Regions from separate parts of the Priestia sp. SB1 genome, predicted to be linked through region 2. Evidence: a T-box and tRNA genes for the amino acid it is inferred to sense, from the RefSeq annotation. Region 2 holds a T-box; the other holds one or more tRNA genes.

Region 1 (10,026 bases), on a different contig from region 2:
TCTGCAGCTTTTGTGGACATATTTTTTACTTTTCTATCGGTTTATATAGCAGACTTGCTTGTAAGCGGAATCCGTGTATCTATTTTAGCGATGATTATTTTATCCGGTTTATTTTTTTTGTTAGAGAGTGCATTGGATAGTGAATTTCTACGTAAAAAAACAAGCTGATGAAATTGTTCATCAGCAGCGCATCAACAAAAAAAGCGCATCATATCAAGCTTCAATGCTATTTAAAGAACTCTGTAACATATTTTTTTAAAAAAGTATGTGATTTTTTTCACATATCTCTTGAAAAAGAACAAACATGTTTGTATAATAAGAATTGTAAAAGATATGTGAAACATTTCACAATATATGTGAAAAACTTCACAAATTATATTTTCTATAATCCTAAGGGGGATATCATCTATGAAAATTGCAGTAGTAGGGTGTACACATGCAGGAACAGCAGCAGTAAAAAATATGGCAGAACTTTATCCAGAAGCTAAAATTACAGTTTATGAGCGAAATGATAATGTTTCATTTTTGTCTTGTGGAATTGCGCTCTATGTAGGCGGGGTCGTGAAAGATGCAAATGGTTTATTTTACTCTTCACCGTCTGAATTGCAAGAGATGGGTGTAAATATGAAAATGAAACATGAAGTGACGAATATTGATACAGAAGACAAAAAAGTAGCGGTGCGAAACTTAGAAACAAACGAAGAATTTGAAGATACATTTGATAAATTAGTGATGACAACTGGATCATGGCCGATTATTCCAAACCTTGAAGGCATCGATTTAAATAATGTTGTGCTTTGTAAAAACTATCAGCATGCTAATCACATTATTGAAAAAGCAAAACAAGCAAAAAAAATTGCCGTAATTGGTGCGGGTTATATTGGTGCAGAATTAGTAGAAGCCTTTGAAGTGTATGGAAAAGAAGTCACGTTCATTGATAGTGCTGATCGTATTTTAAATAAATATCTTGATCCAGAGTTTACAAGCTTGATGGAAACTGAATTTAAAAAGCGCGGAGTCACATTAGCATTAAACCAAGCGGTTACTAAATTTGCAGGCAGCGATGGATCTGTTGAAAAAGTAGTGACAACTGCAGGTGAATATGAAGCGGATCTTGTTATTTTGTGTGTTGGCTTTCGTCCAAACACAGACTTAGTAAAAGGGCAGGTAGACATGCTTCCAAACGGCGCAATTGTGGTTGATGAATATATGCAAACAAGCAAAAAAGATATATTTGCGGCCGGAGATAGCTGTGCGATTTACTACAATCCGATTAAGAAACATGCCTATATTCCGCTTGCTACAAATGCGGTTAGAATGGGAACATTAGTAGCTCAAAACCTTGTTAAGCCGACGATTAAGTATATGGGAACACAAGGAACATCAGGGTTGCATATTTATGATTACAATGTTGCATCTACCGGCATAACTGAAACAGCGGCTTCTCTTTTTGATATGAATGTGAAAAGTATCACAATATCAGAAAATAACCGACCAGAATTCATGCCAACGTACGAAAATATTACGTTAAAAGTAGTATATGAAGAAGAAACGAGACGAATTGTAGGTGCACAGGTTATTTCTAAAATTGATGCTACTCAAGCAATTAATACATTGTCTGTATGCGTACAGCAGGAAATGACGATCGATGAGCTTGGCTTTATGGACTTTTTCTTTCAACCCCACTTTAATAAGCCTTGGCATTTCTTAAACCAAGCAGGGCTTCAAGCGCTTCAAGCATAAAAAAAGAGGCTGGGACAAAAGTAGTTGAGTCCAAGTAAAAAACGAACCATTCATCAACCTGTTCGATGAGTGGTTCGCTTTTTTTATGTGGATTTTATTATCTTTTTTATTTTAGCTGGTTTAAAACGGATCCACCCTATGATAAGAAGAATAAAAGGATATAAAGCTCCTAGCAAAAAACTATAGGGAATCCACGTTTCGGCTAACCATGTTTTTTGATAGGTAATGGTTGGGTACACAATAATGGAAAAAGTCGTAACAATTAATCCCATCGGTAACGTTAGAAATCGAGTTTCATTGATGTTAAAAATATGACAAAGTCCAGCGATGGAAGCATGAAAATAAAGAGAAACCTTAAAGAAAAGAGTAAGAAACCATATAATAGCAATAATTACCTCGATTCCTTGCAAAAAATTTCCCACCTCAATTCGCTTAGCCATTTCATATACAGGAAACATGGTAGTTGAAGAATGATACGAACCAATAACGATTATACAAGAAAAAATAACAATTACCATAATAAATCCACCTAGCAGGCTGCCGCTCATTAAAGCTTTAGCTCCTTTTTCAGGTTTTCTTAAATGAAGGGGGAAAATCATCATCAAAGGAGCAAAAGTAAAATAAGTAATGCTAAGAAAGATAAGAACCGAATGAGTCAGCGGCTTTAAGTGAATGTCCATTAAAGGCATAAGATTTTCAAGTTTCATTTGAGGAGTTAGTGAAAAAATAAAAATCCCGAGAAGGCCAACAAACCACGGGAAAAAGATTTCACAGCAGCGTGCAATTGTTTCTAGCCCGAGTCTTGCCCCGAAAACAACCACAAGCATAAAAATAATGTGAATAGCAAGCAGCGGCGTTTCCATCATAATATGGGTATTTAAAAAACTCCCGACGTAGTATACAATACGGCTGCACGTTATGACAGTAGATATGACAAATAAACAAGATACACCTTTTCCTAGATATTTTCCAAATACTACATCATTGATTTCTACCAGATTTTTATCTTCAAATAAAAGTCCGAGAGCAATATATACTTTCACTAATACAAATCCGCATGCTACTCCGAGGATAGAGGGAATCCAAGCAGTTTGCTTAGAATCAATAGTCATAGACGCTGGAGCAATAACAATTGTGCTTCCAATTGTATAAAGCATGACGAGCATGCGAAATTGAATCGTTGAAATTTTAACTACAGGTTTCACGGTGTTCACTTCCTCGTCTTACGTATTAAGATAATAAATGAAGTAAAAATATGCTGATTGGCCTGAAGATAGCAGCTGATAAATCAGAAGGATTTGGAACATATAAACCCAGTGCTTTACAGATGCTTACGGACATTCCAATTACAAGAACTGTGTAGAATAGCCATAATTCTTTCTTCGCTTTTTTTTGCCGTAAGTTAGGTACTTCAAACCAAATGACGAGCGTGCAAACAATAAGTAACCCCAATACCCCTAGCATAGACTAGCTCCTATACGTGAATAATTAATGTTATATTTTCCAGAAAAATAACTACTTATACTGAAGGTGCATTCTCTATTAAAGGTTTTTGATTTTTTAGTCGCTGTTAGAAGAATGCTGCTTTTTGTTTTGAATAAATCCTGCAATTAAAAGGAAAAGCGGATATAAGATGCCTACAACTAAGCTGTAGGGAATCCACGTTTTTGTATCCCAATCTTTTTGATAAGAAACGCTTGGATACACAATAAGGGAAAGTGTAATCATGATGAGTGCGACTGGAAAAGAAAATAGCTTGTAGTCCTTTATATGAAATACATTGGCAAACCCCAAAAGAGTAGCGTAAAAGTAAATGCAAAGCTTAAAAAAGAGAGTAATAAACCACAAAATAGCAATGACTACTTCAATTCCTTGAAGAAAGTTTCCTACATCAATTCTTCTTCCTAATTCATAGCTTGGAAACATGGTGATTTGGGAGTAATAAGGACTAAGTACTAAAATTCCGAGTAAGATTAACGTCACCATCACTAGCCCACCGGCTATATTCCCTATATAAAAAGATTGAGTGGACTTTTTTGTGTCTGGTGTATGAGAAGGAAAAATCATAAGAAGAATGGTATAAGTCAAAGAACTCATGCTTAAAAACGTTAAAACAGCACGAATAAAAGCTTTTGGATGTATTTCAAGCACAGGCTGAATATGCTCTATTTTAATTTGCGGAATCATAGACAAAATCAGAAGTCCGAATAATCCGACAAACCAAGGAAATAAAATCTCGGCACTTCGTGCAATAACTTCTATTCCTAGGCGTACTCCTACGATAACCACACCCATAAATGCAATGTGGATGGCTGTAAGCGGCGTGTAGGGAAGAATTTGTGTAGTGAGAAAATTCCCTACATAGTAAAGAACTTGACTGCTGATAAATAAATTGGATAATACAAAAACAGCAGAAACAATCTTTCCAAACAGTTTTCCTAAAATTTTTTCGTTCATTTCCATCAGCGTAAGCGTTGGAAACATTTTTCCTAGTGAGGTAAAAAGCAAAACTAAGCCAATTCCTGATGCTACACCGAAAAGTGCTGCAATCCAGGCGTCTTGATGAGCATCAGCTGTAATAGCGGCAGGCACAACAATAATTGTGCTCCCGATGCTATATAAAGTTACTAGCTTGCGAAATTGAGTAGCCGAAATATTGATTTCATTAAGCAAAATGAGCACATCCTTTTGCCATATACACGAATTAAGTGATCCAACGGAATAATAAGTGACTTAAAGGCTGAAACATTGCTTCTACCCAATCAGAAGGGTTCGGTAGAGGCAGTCGAAAGATTTTTGCAAGAGCGATCATCATACTGATTGTCATGAATAAAATAAAAATTTTCCGTTCCTTTTTATAAGAGGGTTGAGGTAATCTTTTTATTTCCATCCATATAATCCCTGCACAAATGATCAAAAAGGAAAGAAACAAGTGCATGCAGTCAACCCCAATATATTTTGACGTTCAAATAAGCTATTCGTATGATGTCCGCTAAAGAAAGTGATTATACATTTATGTAAAATATAGAAAGTATTTCAAGGGATAAAAGATATCATTGGATGCTCTTAAATAATAAAGGAATTCGTTATGCAAAATATTTACGCAGCTTCAAGCTATTGAAACGTCGTATGAATAAGTGGAAAAATGCCACACTATAGAGTGAACAAATAGAAAGGAGCACTATGATGAAAAAATTCCCATATAACAAAGATAAACAACAATCATTTCAAGCAGCACAGCAGGGGCATAAAGAAGCAGTAGATGCATATGAACAGGCAAATGAAGCTAAAAATGATGCATCGTATGGACATGAAGCGAAGCAAGCGATAGGTGAAGTGAACGAAGCCTCTCAGCAAATTGAGAATGCGCTTGAAAATGCTTCTGAAACACAGCGTCAGCGTTTAACTGAGTTTCAGCAAGACATAAAAGATATGGAAAACGACCTTAATCAATAAAAGAGTAGCTGTTTTACTTAGACTTACAGCAGGTTCATAATAGAGTATAAATTGCAAAAGCAGAAGATAATGAACTTCTGCTTTTTTTATTGGCAGAGTGAATGTAGGTTTCGTGTATATAATGGCTTCTAGCGGTTGTTTGGAGGGCAAGGCGAAGACTCCTATAGGGAAAACAGAATAGGTGAGACCCGGCAGGAGCGGAAGCGAAGGCTTGCACGGAAGTCAACAGTAGTGTAACAAATAATCCATCGTTCCATTCTTATTTTAAAAGGTATAGAAGTTAAAAAAGTAAGAATCCTAATAAAAACAGAACGATGAGAATGGAAAGGGATTGTGACAGGAAACATGCTAATAAATATACTAATAATGATTGTCGTATTGTACTTCATATATGTATTCGTAACTGCAGTGGTACTGTTTTATGTCCCTTTGCACAAGGGAAAAGACTTAAAAGTAATGAATACTGAGAATTTTTACGGAAAGAAAGAATCCACAGACCGCGTTATGCTTTTGGAAAACGGTTATTTTTCAGGGCTTGTTCGGATGCAGATGATTCAAGAAGCGAGGCATACAATCGATATTGCGTACTTTTCCATCGGCAAAGGTCGTTCGTCGGATTTACTTATGGGTGCTTTATTCGAAGCTGCGGACCGAGGTATACGTATTCGAGTGCTGTTAGACGGGATCTCTCATGGGCTAAAAGGCAAGAGAAAAAATGTTCTTTATGCTCTAGCTTTCCACAATAATATTGAATTAAAGTACTATGAGCCCTTTACTATTCTTAAACCTTGGACATGGCATAACCGTCTTCACGACAAAATAATAGTAGTCGATGGCCAATTAGGTATTAGTGGAGGACGAAATATTGGAGATAAATACTTGGCCAGTCAACCGGATAAAAATTTTGTCTATGACCGTGATGTGCTGATTTATAATACAAAGCAAGAAAGTAATAGTGTCATTCTTTCAATGGAGAAGTATGTAGAGAAATTATGGAACCACCCGTATACGGGCAAAGCTTTTCCAAAGCTCAAGAAAACTAAACAATTTCGTGGCCTTTCAGGAAAGAAATTGTTAATAGATCAATACGAAGAGGCCAAAAAAGCAAACGAACCCTTTGTCCATCCTTATATTGTATGGAGAGAATCAACGATGCCTACAAGAAAGGTTTCTTTTATTACAAACCCTATTCAAAGAATGAATAAAAGCCCTTTTATATGGAAAACGTTTATTAAGCTTTCCGAGCAAGCTGAAAAATCCATTGTCGTTCAAAGTCCTTATATTGTACCAACAAAAGAGATGGAACAGTATATAGATAAGTCAGTAAAATCTAAAGTGCGAAGAATTATTTTAACGAATTCTATTACGTCCACTCCGAATGCTATGGCTTTTTCTGCATACTTAGGAGTGAAAAATCGCGTCATGAAAGCGGCTTCAAAGCTTTATGAATATCAACAGCCTTATTCCATTCACGGGAAATCCGTTGTTTACGACCAGCGTTTGAGTGCAGTTGGTTCTTTTAACTTAGATTCACGTTCTGTATTTTTAAATACTGAATCGATGGTTATGATAGATAGTGAAGAATTTGCAGCCGAGCTAACAGGGGCTATTGAAACTAAAATTTCTCACAGTACGCTTGTGGGAAATGAGGGGGAACCTGTGGATTTTAATACGGATTCTCAAAAAAACGTGCCTCCTGTAAAATCTGCACTCCTCCATATTCTTTCAGTCTTCACGCGATTTTGGAGACATTTTGTATAGTTCTGCACTTTGCCTAAAAAAGGGCTTTTACAGAAAGCTTCTAAAAATAAATGGTAGAGGGTAAAAGGTGCTGCAACTGGCGGTGGAAAGTGTGAAAAGCTGTGATATGCCTCACAGTTTTTTTTGAAGTCGCCAGTACTAGTCATGATTCATAAAAAGGCCTATTGACGAAATTCCATATATGTTTTATTATAATATAGCGTCGTCAATAAACGAGGTTCTTTTGAAGAAGTCATTTCTAGGGGCATAGTTTAAAGGTAGAACTACGGTCTCCAAAACCGTCAGTGTGGGTTCGATTCCTACTGCCCCTGCCATTTTGGAGTTATTTTTCGATTCACACGCGGGTGTGGCGGAATTGGCAGACGCGCTAGACTTAGGATCTAGTGTCTTATGACGTGGGGGTTCAAGTCCCTTCACCCGCATCTTTACTTTTATATATTGCGCGGAAGTAGTTCAGTGGTAGAACACCACCTTGCCAAGGTGGGGGTCGCGAGTTCGAACCTCGTCTTCCGCTTCTTTTCAAAAGCAGTTTGCATGTGCAAACTGCTTTTTTTGTTGTAGAAATAAAGATTTTTACTATGCTGTTTTTAATTAGAAATAGTTTATTCAATCAGTGCTGCTTATACGTATCGTTTTCGTGAATATACACATATTATTGGGGTTACATTAAAAGCTAATGAACGATACGTGAAGACGTCTAATATGGTTTTTAAGATAGGGGAGAGTCCTATGGAATCTAGTTGGTTTTCAATTATACCGTTTTTAATTGTTATTCCAATAGCTATTTTCACCAAACAAGTGCTGCCAGGTTTGTTTTTAGGCTTATTAGTAGGCGCTTATTTGATTGATCATTCGATTGTCGGAGGTGTTGAAAAGTTACTTCACTACGTTGTACAAGCTCTTAGAAATAAAAGTAATATAGAAATCGTTGTCTTTTTATACGCGTTTTCAGGGCTTATCGGAATGATTAAGATGGCTGGAGGAGTTAAAGGTTTTGTGGAAACAGCTGCAGAAAGAATTGATACAAGAAAAAAAGCTCTTATTTTAACCTATGTTTCAACCATTGGAACATTCAGTGCTCCCACCTTTCGTTTTGTGACGATCGCGCCCATTATGAGAGCGCTGCTGAAAAAAGTGAAAATGACGACAGCAGAGCTAGGGTTTGTTATTGAAACAACTGCTACTCCCGTTATCGTCTTAATTCCCGTGGCAACGGCATTTGTAGGATATATGGTCTCAATCATTCAAATGGCAATTGATCATCAAGGCATAAAACAAGACGCTTATTCTTTGTTTATTCAAAGCATTCCTTATAATTTCTTTTCGATTGTGATTATTTTAGTAGGGATTTATTTCAGCTTTTTTCATCATTCAACGTCTACAGCTCCTATGAAGCTCGAGGAAGAAGACGAAAAAGATTGGCATGATTGTCATCCTTGCGTCTCGAAGGATTTGCCTTCTAAGCCTTGGAATTTGTTAGTACCTTTACTTGTTGTGATTTCACTTACCTTACTTTTAACATGGTGGAGTGGACATCGTAAGAGTCACACCTTTTTTGAAGCATTTATTAAAGCAGACGTGTTAGAAGCGATGGTAGTAGCTTTAATTATGACTACGTTAATTACGCTCATTTTTTTCTTGTTTCAGCGCTTTACATTACAGAATTTGCTTAATGGTTTTATCACAGGAGGCAATGACTTGATGTCCGTTATTTTGTTGTTATCGGTAGTATGGGGATTATCCGCTGTTACAGAAGACTTAGGTTTTTCAAATTTCGTGACGGCACATTCTAAGTGGATTCCTCAAATGTTTGTCACTCCGTTCATGTTTATCTTTGGAGCCGCTATTTCTTACTTTATCGGATCTGCTTGGGGCACGTGGGGGATTTTAATGCCGCTTGGCGTATCGCTTGCAAGTTCTGCAGATCTTTCTTTGCCGTTAATTATCGGTGCGGTGTTTGCGAGCGGTTCCTTTGGAGCGTTTTCTTCACCTTTAAGCGACGATACGAATACCATCGCCAAAATATTAGATTTATCTGTTATTGAATATGCCAAGTATAAATTAAAGCCAGCTTTAATTGCAGCGGGAATAACAGTTGCTTTCTATCTTGTTGTATCTTTCTTATTTTGAATGAGAAAAATAGCCGTCTAGTATCAATTTTTCATTTTTTTTAATTTAAAGTATGCATACAGTCCTAATGACAGGCACACTAGCATGATACAAGTAAGCGGAAATAAGATGGTATTAACAAAATGATCATAAAACCATATATACACGCACATCACCTCAATAATTTTAACGTCATTTTTTCTATTTAGTAGAGATACACTATCTGTGCTGCTTCTTCCTATTCTTCAAAAAGGCGATAATCAGAAGCAGTAGGGGTATGATAGAAAATAGCGGCATATGCAAAAGAAATCTCGCTACGTGTAATCCTTCATAAAGGTGTTCTTGAAAATTACTAGCGATTGTAATCGACAAAAACAACACAATGATGCCTAAAGGATACGCTAGACGTGAAGGAGATTTAATTTTAAATAAAGTAGCTGTACCTATTATAGAAGCATAAAACAAGATGCTAACTTTGAAATAAATCCCAATCACCATAGCGAACATAAAAAATACATCTAGACGCTCTAAAAAATCAGCTACTTGGATCGTTTGGACAGTACTAAGAAGAGGAAACTGTGACCTTGTCGTCAGATCAACTCCAAGCACGCTAATGTTAATAATCATCGTAATAATTAGATTAATTCCGCTTAATCCCGTTGCGCATAGCATGGTCACACTTGCTTTTTTGGGGTTGCTTAAGTAAGGAAGAAGCATAGTAAATACAATAGCTTCTGTGAAAGGAAAATATAGCGTTTCGGTCAAAGCAACTTTGGCAACAGGAAGTATTCCTTCTTTTAATACCGGCTGCAAGTTCTTAAAATCAACTAATCCTGAGCTAATAATTAAGATGAAGCCTGCAATAGCTAGAAAATACATAAAAATAAACAGAAGCTCTCCTGATCTCGCTATCGCTTCAATTCCTTTTCGGGTTATATAGATAATGACCAGCATCAA
Region 2 (10,026 bases):
CGCCATGGCATTTTCAGGTTTTCCATCTTTACCAATACGAGTTAAACCTTCAAATGTTTGTAATAATACGTTTGATGACGTTGAATCATTAGCTAAGCCTGGGTTCAGTGAGAAAGGCTCAGTTTTAATGTTTACGCGAAGCTCTTGCTCTTTTTTCTTGTCGCCGCCATCACTGCTAGCATTTTCACTGCCACCAGATTCTTTGTTAAATCCACATGCAGCTAAAAACAAGCTCATGACAAGCAGCAAACTGAAAAGAATTGACAACCTTTTCTTCATTGCGTGTTACCCCCTATTAAATTTTGTTTGTGTGGCAACCATATTTTTTTGATATACACTAATTTCTTAATCCTCTTTCAATACAAAATAATCAGTTATTTTTTCACGTAGTAGAGCGTTAAAGACCTCACTGCAAAATTATTCTTCTACCCTATGAAACTGTCATCAATTGTTTACATGCTGTAAATCCAATGTATGCGCTTAATATGTAGAAGACTCATTCATTACAAAATTCGCTAATTGAAACAAAACATTGGCTATTTTGTTTTTTCTGAAAAATTAAGAAATTGTAATACCTTTGTAAAAAATATGTTTGTTACGCCTATTATAAATATTTTAAAAATTTATTGCAATACTATTATTTAATGGTATTTTTTTGTTATGAGGGAAAAAACCTTATCTTATAAGGATTGTGCCTACTTGTCAGACGTCTAAAATCTTTTTTGTAGTATAGGTATTACAATAGTATTACAAAGGCATTAGAAATACTAAATAAAAGATTTTTACCAAATCCTCCACCAAATTTTCATCAAGAAATGCTTTAATTAAAAGGTTCTTGTCTTTTTTTGCCGAAGAAAAATTCCAGTAAATTGTCTTATAAAACTTTTTAGCGATAAGATGTTTAAATTCCTGCTTTTTCGCGTTATAATAACGAATAACTATATAATTAAAGCTGTGAAAAAGAGTAGTATGCAGAATTTTCATTTTTAGAGAGTTTGTGGCTGGTGAGAACAAACATTGAAACCTGCAGAATGGACTTTGGAGCTTTCAAGTGCAAAGCTTGAACGTTGATCTCAACGTTACATGAATAAAGATAGTTCACAATAATGTGTGCTAATTAGGGTGGCAACGCGGTCCATTCGCCCCTAGCTTATGCTAGGAGCGGATGGGCCTTTTTATGTTGTATACGTAAACTAGCATCATATATGTGCAGATGAAAGGAAGATTTGATGAAAACAATTTTTTCAGGTATTCAACCAAGCGGTACAATCACTTTAGGTAACTACATTGGAGCGATGAAGCAATTTGTTGAACTTCAACATGACTATAACTGTCATTTTTGTATTGTAGATCAGCATGCAATTACAGCGCCTCAAGACCGTTTAGCACTTCGTAAAAACATTCGCAGCCTTGCTGCTCTGTATGTAGCAGTAGGAATTGATCCAGCAAAATCAACTTTATTTATTCAATCAGAAGTGCCCGCCCACACGGAAGCAGGATGGATGTTACAGTGCGTAGCGTATATCGGTGAACTTGAGCGTATGACTCAGTTTAAAGATAAGTCCGCTGGAAAAGAAGCAGTATCAGCAGGATTATTAACTTATCCTCCACTAATGGCAGCTGATATTCTTTTATACAACACCGATTTGGTTCCAGTTGGTGAAGATCAAAAGCAGCATTTAGAATTAACGCGTGACTTAGCTGAGCGCTTTAACAAAAAATACAATGATATCTTCACTATTCCTGAAGTACGTATTCCAAAAGTGGGCGCACGCGTCATGTCTCTTCAAGATCCTACGAAAAAAATGAGCAAGTCCGATCCAAACCAAAAAGCTTTTATTACGCTCTTGGATGACGCTAAAACGATTGAAAAGAAAATCAAAAGTGCCGTAACGGATTCAGAAGGTATTGTTCGCTACGATAAAGAAAATAAGCCAGGTATTTCAAACTTATTAAGCATTTATTCAATCCTAGCAAATAAATCAATCGAAGACATTGAAGCAATGTACGAAGGCAAAGGTTATGGTGACTTTAAAGCTGACACAGCTAAAGTAGTAGCTGAAGCACTTGCTCCAATTCAAGAAAGATATTATGAATTAGTTGATTCTAGCGAGTTAGATGATATTTTAGATCAAGGTGCCGATAAAGCAAATGCAACGGCTAATAAAATGCTTCGCAAAATGCGAAACGCAATGGGAATTGGCCGTAAACGTTAAAAAAAAACGACTGCTATGCAGTCGTTTTTTTAATTCACTTTTGGCTCTTGTTCAATTTCCCAAAGTTTTTCAAAGAAAGGTTGTCCTTTTACTAAGCGCTCGCATAATAATTTATGTTTCGGTGACCACCCTGACTTCGTTTCATCGTATAGCTGATTCCATACGTCTTGAAACGGCATCTCTTGAATGTCTTCGTATTTCGTTGGATTCCACTCTGTGTACCAGTAGCGGATTTGAGCTGTATTTTTTGTTGTATGTAGCTGATCAAGTGCCATAAATAACAGCTGTTTTAGCTGACGTTCTTTACGTGTTAGCCCTCTCATCGTTTCAGGAGACGGCGAAAGAATATGATGCTCTTTTTTAGTTAGCTCGTCTTCACTGAACTTATATTCTAGCTCTTCTTGATCCGCAATCATCTCATAAACTAACTGTTCTTGTCTTGGAATTAAGCGGCTTTTTCGAATTGGGATATGATAGCCCATCGTATCAATTGCTAAAATATTCGTTCCATCTGTAACAATAAAACAATATTCAACCTGCGTGCGCTCATGATTTTTCCGAATGTATGCTTTCTGATAGACATCTTGTAGTAGTTGTTGAGGTAGCTCGGAAAGATCATTTTCAATGTAATGAAATAAAAGCGGATTTACTTTTAATAACGGTGCTTGATCGAGCAGTTCTACACAATCGTCTTTTCTCCACTCATGGAAATGACACACATTATAACCGTTTTCTTCGCCTTCAAACCAATTAACCCATACATCATGAAGATATAGCATAATTTACCCCTCACTTACTATCTGTTTGTTATCCATCAGTATAGGCAGAGAAAGGAATTTTTATTCCAAATGATGTTATTTTTCTAAAAATTAATTGTAAAATACCTTCGTTTTTGGTTATTATGCAAATGCACTTATTTCGAAGCTCAGACATAACGCCAGTGCTAATGATTGCTACAGGCTTCATGAACTATATCCACCCCTATAAGCAGAAAAAATCCGAGTTTCTTCTATAATAATAGGTTTGTCAGGAGGTCTGACAAACCTAAAAAAATCTATCACACTTTTGTGATAGATTTTTAACGAAGAGATTTTGGATTTAAAGCATCTTTTAATCCTTCACCAATGAAGTTGATAGCCAGGATCGTAAATGTAATAGCTAAACCTGGCGGAACCCACATCCAAGGCTTATTCTGCAGCACATCTGATTCCCTTGCTTCTGTCAGCATATTCCCCCAGCTCGGCGTATCAGCCGGCACGCCAAAACCGATAAAGCTAATCGCTGACTCAAACACGATAAGGATGGCCATCTGCAAACTGGCTTGAACCACAATCGTTGAAAACACATTTGGCAGCAAATGTTTGAAGATGATTTTAAACGGGCTGCACCCAATGGAAACAGCTGAAAGCACATATTCATTTTCTTTTTCAGCCAAGACTTTGCTTCGCACCAGCCGGGCCGTACTTCCCCAGCTTAGGAAACTAACAACTAGGATGAGCGTCCAAACGCCTGAGATTTTTCCAATTAGAATTGTATTTAACACTACAACAAAAACAATGAGCGGAAAGTTTAAGACAAAGTCTGTAAAACGCATTAAGAATTGGTCCACTTTGCCTCCGTAATAACCCGCAATCGAACCAATAAGAGTTCCGATTAAAATAACGAGTGTTGTACAAGCAACTCCAATCAGTAACGAAGTTCTTCCTCCATACAATGTACGTGCAAATACGTCTCGACCATTTGTATCCGTTCCAAACCAATGCTCACTGGAAGGCGCTGCATTCATCGCCATATAGTCGATACGTGTAATATCTGCTTTTGTAAGCAGAGGTGCAAAAATAGCAAGAAGCGTAATCACAATCATGAAAGCCAAACTTATCATGGCTAGTTTATTTTTTACAAACTTCTTTCGCGCAATCGCCCATGGAGAAAGGTTTTTAGGAGCTTTCATATTCACTTCTGGCTGTACATCTTTTTTCGTTACAATTTCCATACTTTCTCCTCCTAATCCAAACGAATACGCGGATCTGCTACGCCGTATAACAAATCAGCAACCAGATTCCCAACTAGTGTTAAAATTGAAAACAGCATTGTAAGCGACATCATAACTGAGTAGTCACGAGTTGCTACAGAGTCAACAAACAACTTTCCGATTCCTGGATACGTAAAGATTGTCTCTGTAATGATAGAACCGCTAATGATTGTTACAAGATCAAACCCTAAAAACGTAATAAGCGGAATCATTGAGTTGCGTAAGATATGAACATTATAAATTTTAGATTCTTTTGTTCCTTTTGCTCTAGCTGTGCGCACAAAATCTTTGCGACTGTTTTCAATAATATCATTGCGCAAAAATTGGGTATACTGCGCGGTCGACATCAAGCCAAGAATCAGTGCAGGTAATATAACGTGATGAATTCTACTTTGAATAAATTCCCATGATCCCTCTTTTAATCCTACTTCAACAGAACCGCTAAACGGAAACCAGCCTAACTGAAAGGAAAATAAATAAATGCCTACGATCCCTGCGATAAACGATGGAACCGCTAATGCAAAGTAATTATATCCTGCAATAAAGTTATCTGCTAAGGTATACGGTTTTCTTCCTGCATACATACCTAAAATAAATGCAAACACATACGTAATCAAAAGCGAAGTCAAAGCTAAAAAGATCGTATTAGGCATACGCTCTAAAATAATATCTAATGTCGGTAACTTATGAGTTGTTGACTTTCCTAAATCTCCTTGTGCCACTCCCTTTACCCAGTTCCAATATTGAACGTAGATAGGATCGTTATATCCTAGCTTATCACGCATTGCCTCAATGTATTTTGGATCTGTATTACTGGGGTTGATTTCTCCCCCAAAAGGGTCCCCTGGCATCATTTTTGCCAGGGAAAACACAACAAAGGAGATCAGAATCAACATTGGAATCATCCCTAAAATACGTCTTAGTGAGTATTGCAGCATCGTTGACTCTCCTTTACATGTAAAATACTTATTCCGTTACAGACCATTTCTCCGGATCTACAACTACCGTTGATGGATCTAGAGTTACGTTTTTCACACGCTTATTCACAGCATAAATATTGATATTTTCCCATAAAGGAAGTGCTGGCAGCTGCTCGTTAAAGAATTTTTGCCATTTTACATATACATCTTTACGGTGTTTATCATCAAATGATTTTTCACTCAAACCGTCTTTAAGCATTTCATCAGATTCCTTATTTACCCAACGGCCATAGTTCCATTCAGCATTAGAGCTCCATAATCCTGTAGGATCTGGATCTGAACCAGTGTCCCAAGAACCGAAGAACGCTTCTAACGCCTTATCGTCGTTATCTTTCATTTCATTGTACAAGTTAAATTCAACAAGTGAACCCGTTGCTAATTTTGTTTTAATACCAATATCATTCCATGCTTGCATAATAGCCTTCGCACGACCCTCGAAGTTGGCTGGACCAGCATAGTGACCAAATGAGATCGTAAATGGTTTTCCGTTTGGATCTTCTACAAAACCGTCATTATTCTTATCTTTATAACCAGCTTCAGCTAACAATTTCTTAGCTTTTTCTGGACTATACTTGTACTTTGTTAAATCTTTTTGGTCAGCAGCAATCCAGAATACAGACGGAATAACTGTGTTAGAAACAACCGCTTTGTCGTTCATAAATGCTTTTACCATTGCTTTTCTATCTATTGCGTAAAGCAATGCTTGACGAAGTTTTAGATCTTTGAACTTATCATAATCATCTACGTTTTTACCAGCGTTTTTATCACGATGTCCAAATCGTAGACCAATATACGAATAACTAGTTGATTTCCCTTCCAAAAAGTCTAAGTTTTCTGCTTTTTCAACTTGCCCTAAATCAGCTGGGCGAACATCCATAATGTCGACATCGCCTTTTTTCAATGCTCCGGCGGAAACAGATGGATCCAGTACTTTTACAACAACGCCATCAAGATGAGGCTTACCTTTCCAATAGTCATCATTGCGTTCCATCTGAACATATTCACTTGCTACCACTTTTTTCACTTTAAATGGTCCAACACCAATAGGCTCTTTACGAACTTGTTTGGACTCTGCAAGATCTTTTACAGCAATTCCTTCATAGTACTTTTTCGGCATTGGATACGGCCATAGATTGTCTAAGTTATTTACACGAACTTCTTTAAACGTTACTTTAAATGTTTGCGGATCTACCACTTCAACTCCGGAAATAGAATCCGCTTTGCCGTCATGATATTCTTGAGCGCCTTTAATATGCTCAACGTTTACATAGCGTGGACCTGTATAGTCTTTATCAGCAATCGTTTCATACGTATATTTAAAATCATCTGCAGTTAATGGATCTCCGTTATGCCACTTAATCCCCTTTTTTAATTTAAACGTGTAAGTTAGTTTATCACCACTCACGTCCCAAGTAGCTAAGTCAGATTTAATTTTTAATTTCTTATCATAAGTAAAAAGACCTTCATTGATAAATTCTAAGATTTGGCTATCATACGCACTACCATACAATGCGTACTCAAAAAGCCCTTCCGGCGCTCCGTCAATCCCATACGTAATCGTTCCGCCATCTTTTGGCTTGTCTGTTTTTGCACCTTCAGTTTTTGCTTCTCCGCCTTCTTTATTACTAGAAGATGAAGAACTGCTTCCACCGCTGCATGCCGCTAGAAAAAGCGATAGCACAAGCAAAATGGAAACAAGTGATAAAAACGATTTCTTTTTCATCATGACGTTCCCCCTATTTAACTAATAATCTGTTCGTATGTAGCTTTTACGAGTTATATAAATGGCAAGCTACTTGATGGCCAGGTCTCACCTCCTTTAAGGCAGGTTTCGTTTGGCTGCACTCTGCCATGGCATGTATACAGCGAGGATGAAACGCACAGCCTTTTGGCGGATCAATTGGACTTGGCACATCTCCCTGTAAAATAATACGCTGTTTTTTCTTCCGTGGATCTGGTTCAGGTATAGCCGATACAAGCGCTTGCGTATAAGGGTGCAATGGCTCTGCGTATAGGCTTTTCTTATCAGCAATTTCCACTAAACCGCCTAGGTACATAACACCGATACGGTCACTCATATGTTTAACAACACTCAAATCATGGGCAATAAATAAAAAGGTTAGGTCGAATTCTTGTTGAAGTTCTTTAAGAAGGTTTAAAACTTGTGATTGGACAGAAACGTCAAGTGCCGACACCGGTTCATCAGCAATAATAAGTTTTGGACGAAGTGCAAGTGCACGTGCAATTCCAATACGCTGACGCTGTCCACCGGAAAATTCGTGAGGATATTTATAGTATGCATCTTCCGGTAACCCTACTTTTGTAAGTAGATTCATAACTTCTGATTTTAATTGATTGGTTGATTTTCCTGTAAAATTCCGAATTGGTTCAGAAATAACATCTCCAACCATTTGCATTGGATTGAGGGAAGCATAGGGATCTTGAAAAACCATTTGGAAATCTTGTCTAATTTTACGGAGAGAAGTTCCTCTTGCTTCTGTGATATCTTTACCATCGAAAATAATTTTTCCGCTAGTTGGTTCCAACAGTCTTAGAATCGTCCTTCCTGCCGTGGATTTTCCACAGCCAGATTCTCCTACCAGACCGAGCGTTTCTCCTTTTCGAATCGCAAAGGAAATACCGTCAACTGCTTTTACATCACCAATTTTCTTTCGAAAAAATCCCCCGTGAATAGGATAGTAGGTTTTTAAATGCTGAACTTCTAGCAATACATCTTTCACTGCTTTAGTCATTAGCTTGTCTTCACTCCTTTTGACGGATAGCTGTTTTCATACAGCAGACATGCGACGTCATGCCCCTGTGAATCCTCGCGAAGAACAGGCGTAACGGAACTGCAGTCTTCCATTGCATGAGGACATCGGTTAACGAAACGACAGCCTGTCCTCGGCATGTTTACAAGAGAAGGCACAATTCCTTTGATCGTATTTAATACTTCTACATCATCTTCCATGCGTGGAATTGAGTGAAGAAGAGCTTTCGTGTACGGATGTTTTGGGGCATAAAATAACGTATCAACATCTGTATGCTCAACAATTTTCCCGCCATACATGACAATCACTTCATCACACATCTCAGCAACGACTCCTAAATCATGAGTAATCATAATAATAGACATATCATTGCTTTCTTGAATTTCTTTTAACAATTCTAAAATTTGAGCTTGAACCGTAACATCCAGGGCGGTTGTCGGCTCATCCGCAATTAAAAGTTTAGGCTGACAAGCTACCGCCATGGCAATCATGACGCGCTGTCTCATTCCTCCCGACAGCTGATGCGGATATTCATCGATGAGCTTTTCGGATCTCGAAATACCAACGCTTTTTAAAAGCGCAATGCTTTTTTCACGCGCTTCCGCTTTCGATATATTCATATGGTTAAACAATACTTCCTGCAGCTGATACCCAATGGTTAAAACAGGATTGAGAGATGTCATCGGTTCTTGGAAAATCATTGAGATGTCTTTTCCCCGAACATCATTCATCTCATCTTCTGATAAGTGCGTAAGACTCTTTCCGTTAAATACAACGCTTCCGCTTCTAATTTGACTATTTACTTTAGGTAATAGCCCAATAACGGATAAAGACAATACGCTTTTTCCACAGCCAGATTCTCCTACAACTCCTACAATTCGCTTTCGTCCGACTTGAAACGACACGTCGTCCACAGCATTATGCCAGGAATCATTAATGGAAAAAGCAGTTTGTAAATTTTTCACTTCTAGTAAAGGTGTTGATTCGACAGGCTTTTTATCCATTTATAGTGCACACCTCATTTTTCTAAAAATTGTTATATTTGAATAAGATATTATTACAATTTCATTACAAAATCAATATATTTTGAAAATTAATTATATTTTTTATTTTTAAAATAATGATTTTTGAATATCTCTTCAGCACTTTAACGCATAAACCTCCTAATTTTTTGTTGAAAACAGGATAAAATTTACTATTTTTTGTTTTAGGTATATAGAACTTATTTTTTTACAGTTGGAACGCAGATTTTTTTAAGATAGTATTGGTACTAAGAGGAAGCAGCTGGGTAGTAGTTAAAGTGTGAGGCTTCATACATGAAGTAACAAGATGATAACCGATATTGTAGCCCATCATTTCTGGATACCAATTTTGGCCGAATAACAGTTGATCATATTTTTTTTCGTCAGCGCGCAGATTGTAATAAGGTTTAACATGCTTTTCCCACATTTTTTTAGCTTCTTCAATGGTATAATAATTTGTCCAAGGGGCTAAATATTTTTTACCACAATATTCCTCAACTGCTCTTTCAGCTAACCCTTCCATCATCATAGCGTCTAACAAAGTAATCGTTTCATCAGATTTGTTAATGGCTTTTAGCCTGCAAACGTGATGATATTCATGGGTAAGCACCGCTAACATTTCTTCATCGGATGTATGACTTGTCATAAACACAAATAATTTATCGGTAAAAGCGACACCTGCTCTTCCGTTAAATTCACGCTGCATTTTTCGATTTCGAGGATTGCTTGGAAGCACTAGCACCGCTACATCCGGCCCATTCCATGCTTTTTTAAGCTTTTCATAATGTGCTTTTACTTTCTTCCAAACCTGCCTTTTCTTCATTTCTTCTAATTCTTTTATAAACATTAAAGAAGGCGGACACATTCCATAGTTAAAAAGTAATTCCATATATTCTTTTTCTTTTAATTTCTTAAAATAGCGCGCAAGATAACGGCTTATTTCTTTCGGCTCCGTCCAAGTAGAAGTTGAAACAATCGGCATGTTTTCCCCTCTCTTTCTTCATC

The links. A T-box is a leader RNA that pairs with one kind of tRNA and senses whether it is charged. The one in region 2 lies ahead of trpS (tryptophan--tRNA ligase), so its partner is inferred to be a tRNA-Trp.
Region 1: it encodes a tRNA-Trp, which carries the amino acid that the T-box ahead of trpS (tryptophan--tRNA ligase) is inferred to sense. The anticodon was not compared.

The regions. Positions count from the first base shown of each region.
Region 1 covers NZ_JBBJSS010000004.1:450,533-460,558, reverse strand. The annotation lists gene WKH56_RS17495 (YrvL family regulatory protein) at 1-168, shown strand, start outside; gene WKH56_RS17490 (FAD-dependent oxidoreductase) at 409-1,743, shown strand; gene WKH56_RS17485 (GerAB/ArcD/ProY family transporter) at 1,827-2,948, opposite strand; gene WKH56_RS17480 (hypothetical protein) at 2,974-3,207, opposite strand; gene WKH56_RS17475 (GerAB/ArcD/ProY family transporter) at 3,304-4,425, opposite strand; gene WKH56_RS17470 (hypothetical protein) at 4,448-4,570, opposite strand; gene WKH56_RS17465 (hypothetical protein) at 4,930-5,199, shown strand; gene WKH56_RS17460 (phospholipase D-like domain-containing protein) at 5,566-6,960, shown strand; tRNA gene WKH56_RS17455 (tRNA-Trp) at 7,201-7,274, shown strand; tRNA gene WKH56_RS17450 (tRNA-Leu) at 7,301-7,382, shown strand; tRNA gene WKH56_RS17445 (tRNA-Gly) at 7,403-7,474, shown strand; gene WKH56_RS17440 (Na+/H+ antiporter NhaC family protein) at 7,690-9,090, shown strand; gene WKH56_RS17435 (GerAB/ArcD/ProY family transporter) at 9,289-10,026, opposite strand, start outside.
Region 2 covers NZ_JBBJSS010000003.1:822,258-832,283, forward strand. The annotation lists gene WKH56_RS14675 (peptide ABC transporter substrate-binding protein) at 1-279, opposite strand, end outside; gene WKH56_RS14680 (hypothetical protein) at 748-984, opposite strand; T-box leader at 946-1,150, shown strand; gene trpS (tryptophan--tRNA ligase) at 1,227-2,216, shown strand; gene WKH56_RS14690 (YjbA family protein) at 2,246-2,995, opposite strand; gene WKH56_RS14695 (hypothetical protein) at 3,024-3,182, opposite strand; gene opp4C (oligopeptide ABC transporter permease) at 3,295-4,209, opposite strand; gene opp4B (oligopeptide ABC transporter permease) at 4,221-5,186, opposite strand; gene opp4A (oligopeptide ABC transporter substrate-binding protein) at 5,215-6,954, opposite strand; gene WKH56_RS14715 (ABC transporter ATP-binding protein) at 6,998-7,981, opposite strand; gene WKH56_RS14720 (ABC transporter ATP-binding protein) at 7,981-9,003, opposite strand; gene WKH56_RS14725 (DUF2268 domain-containing putative Zn-dependent protease) at 9,230-10,003, opposite strand.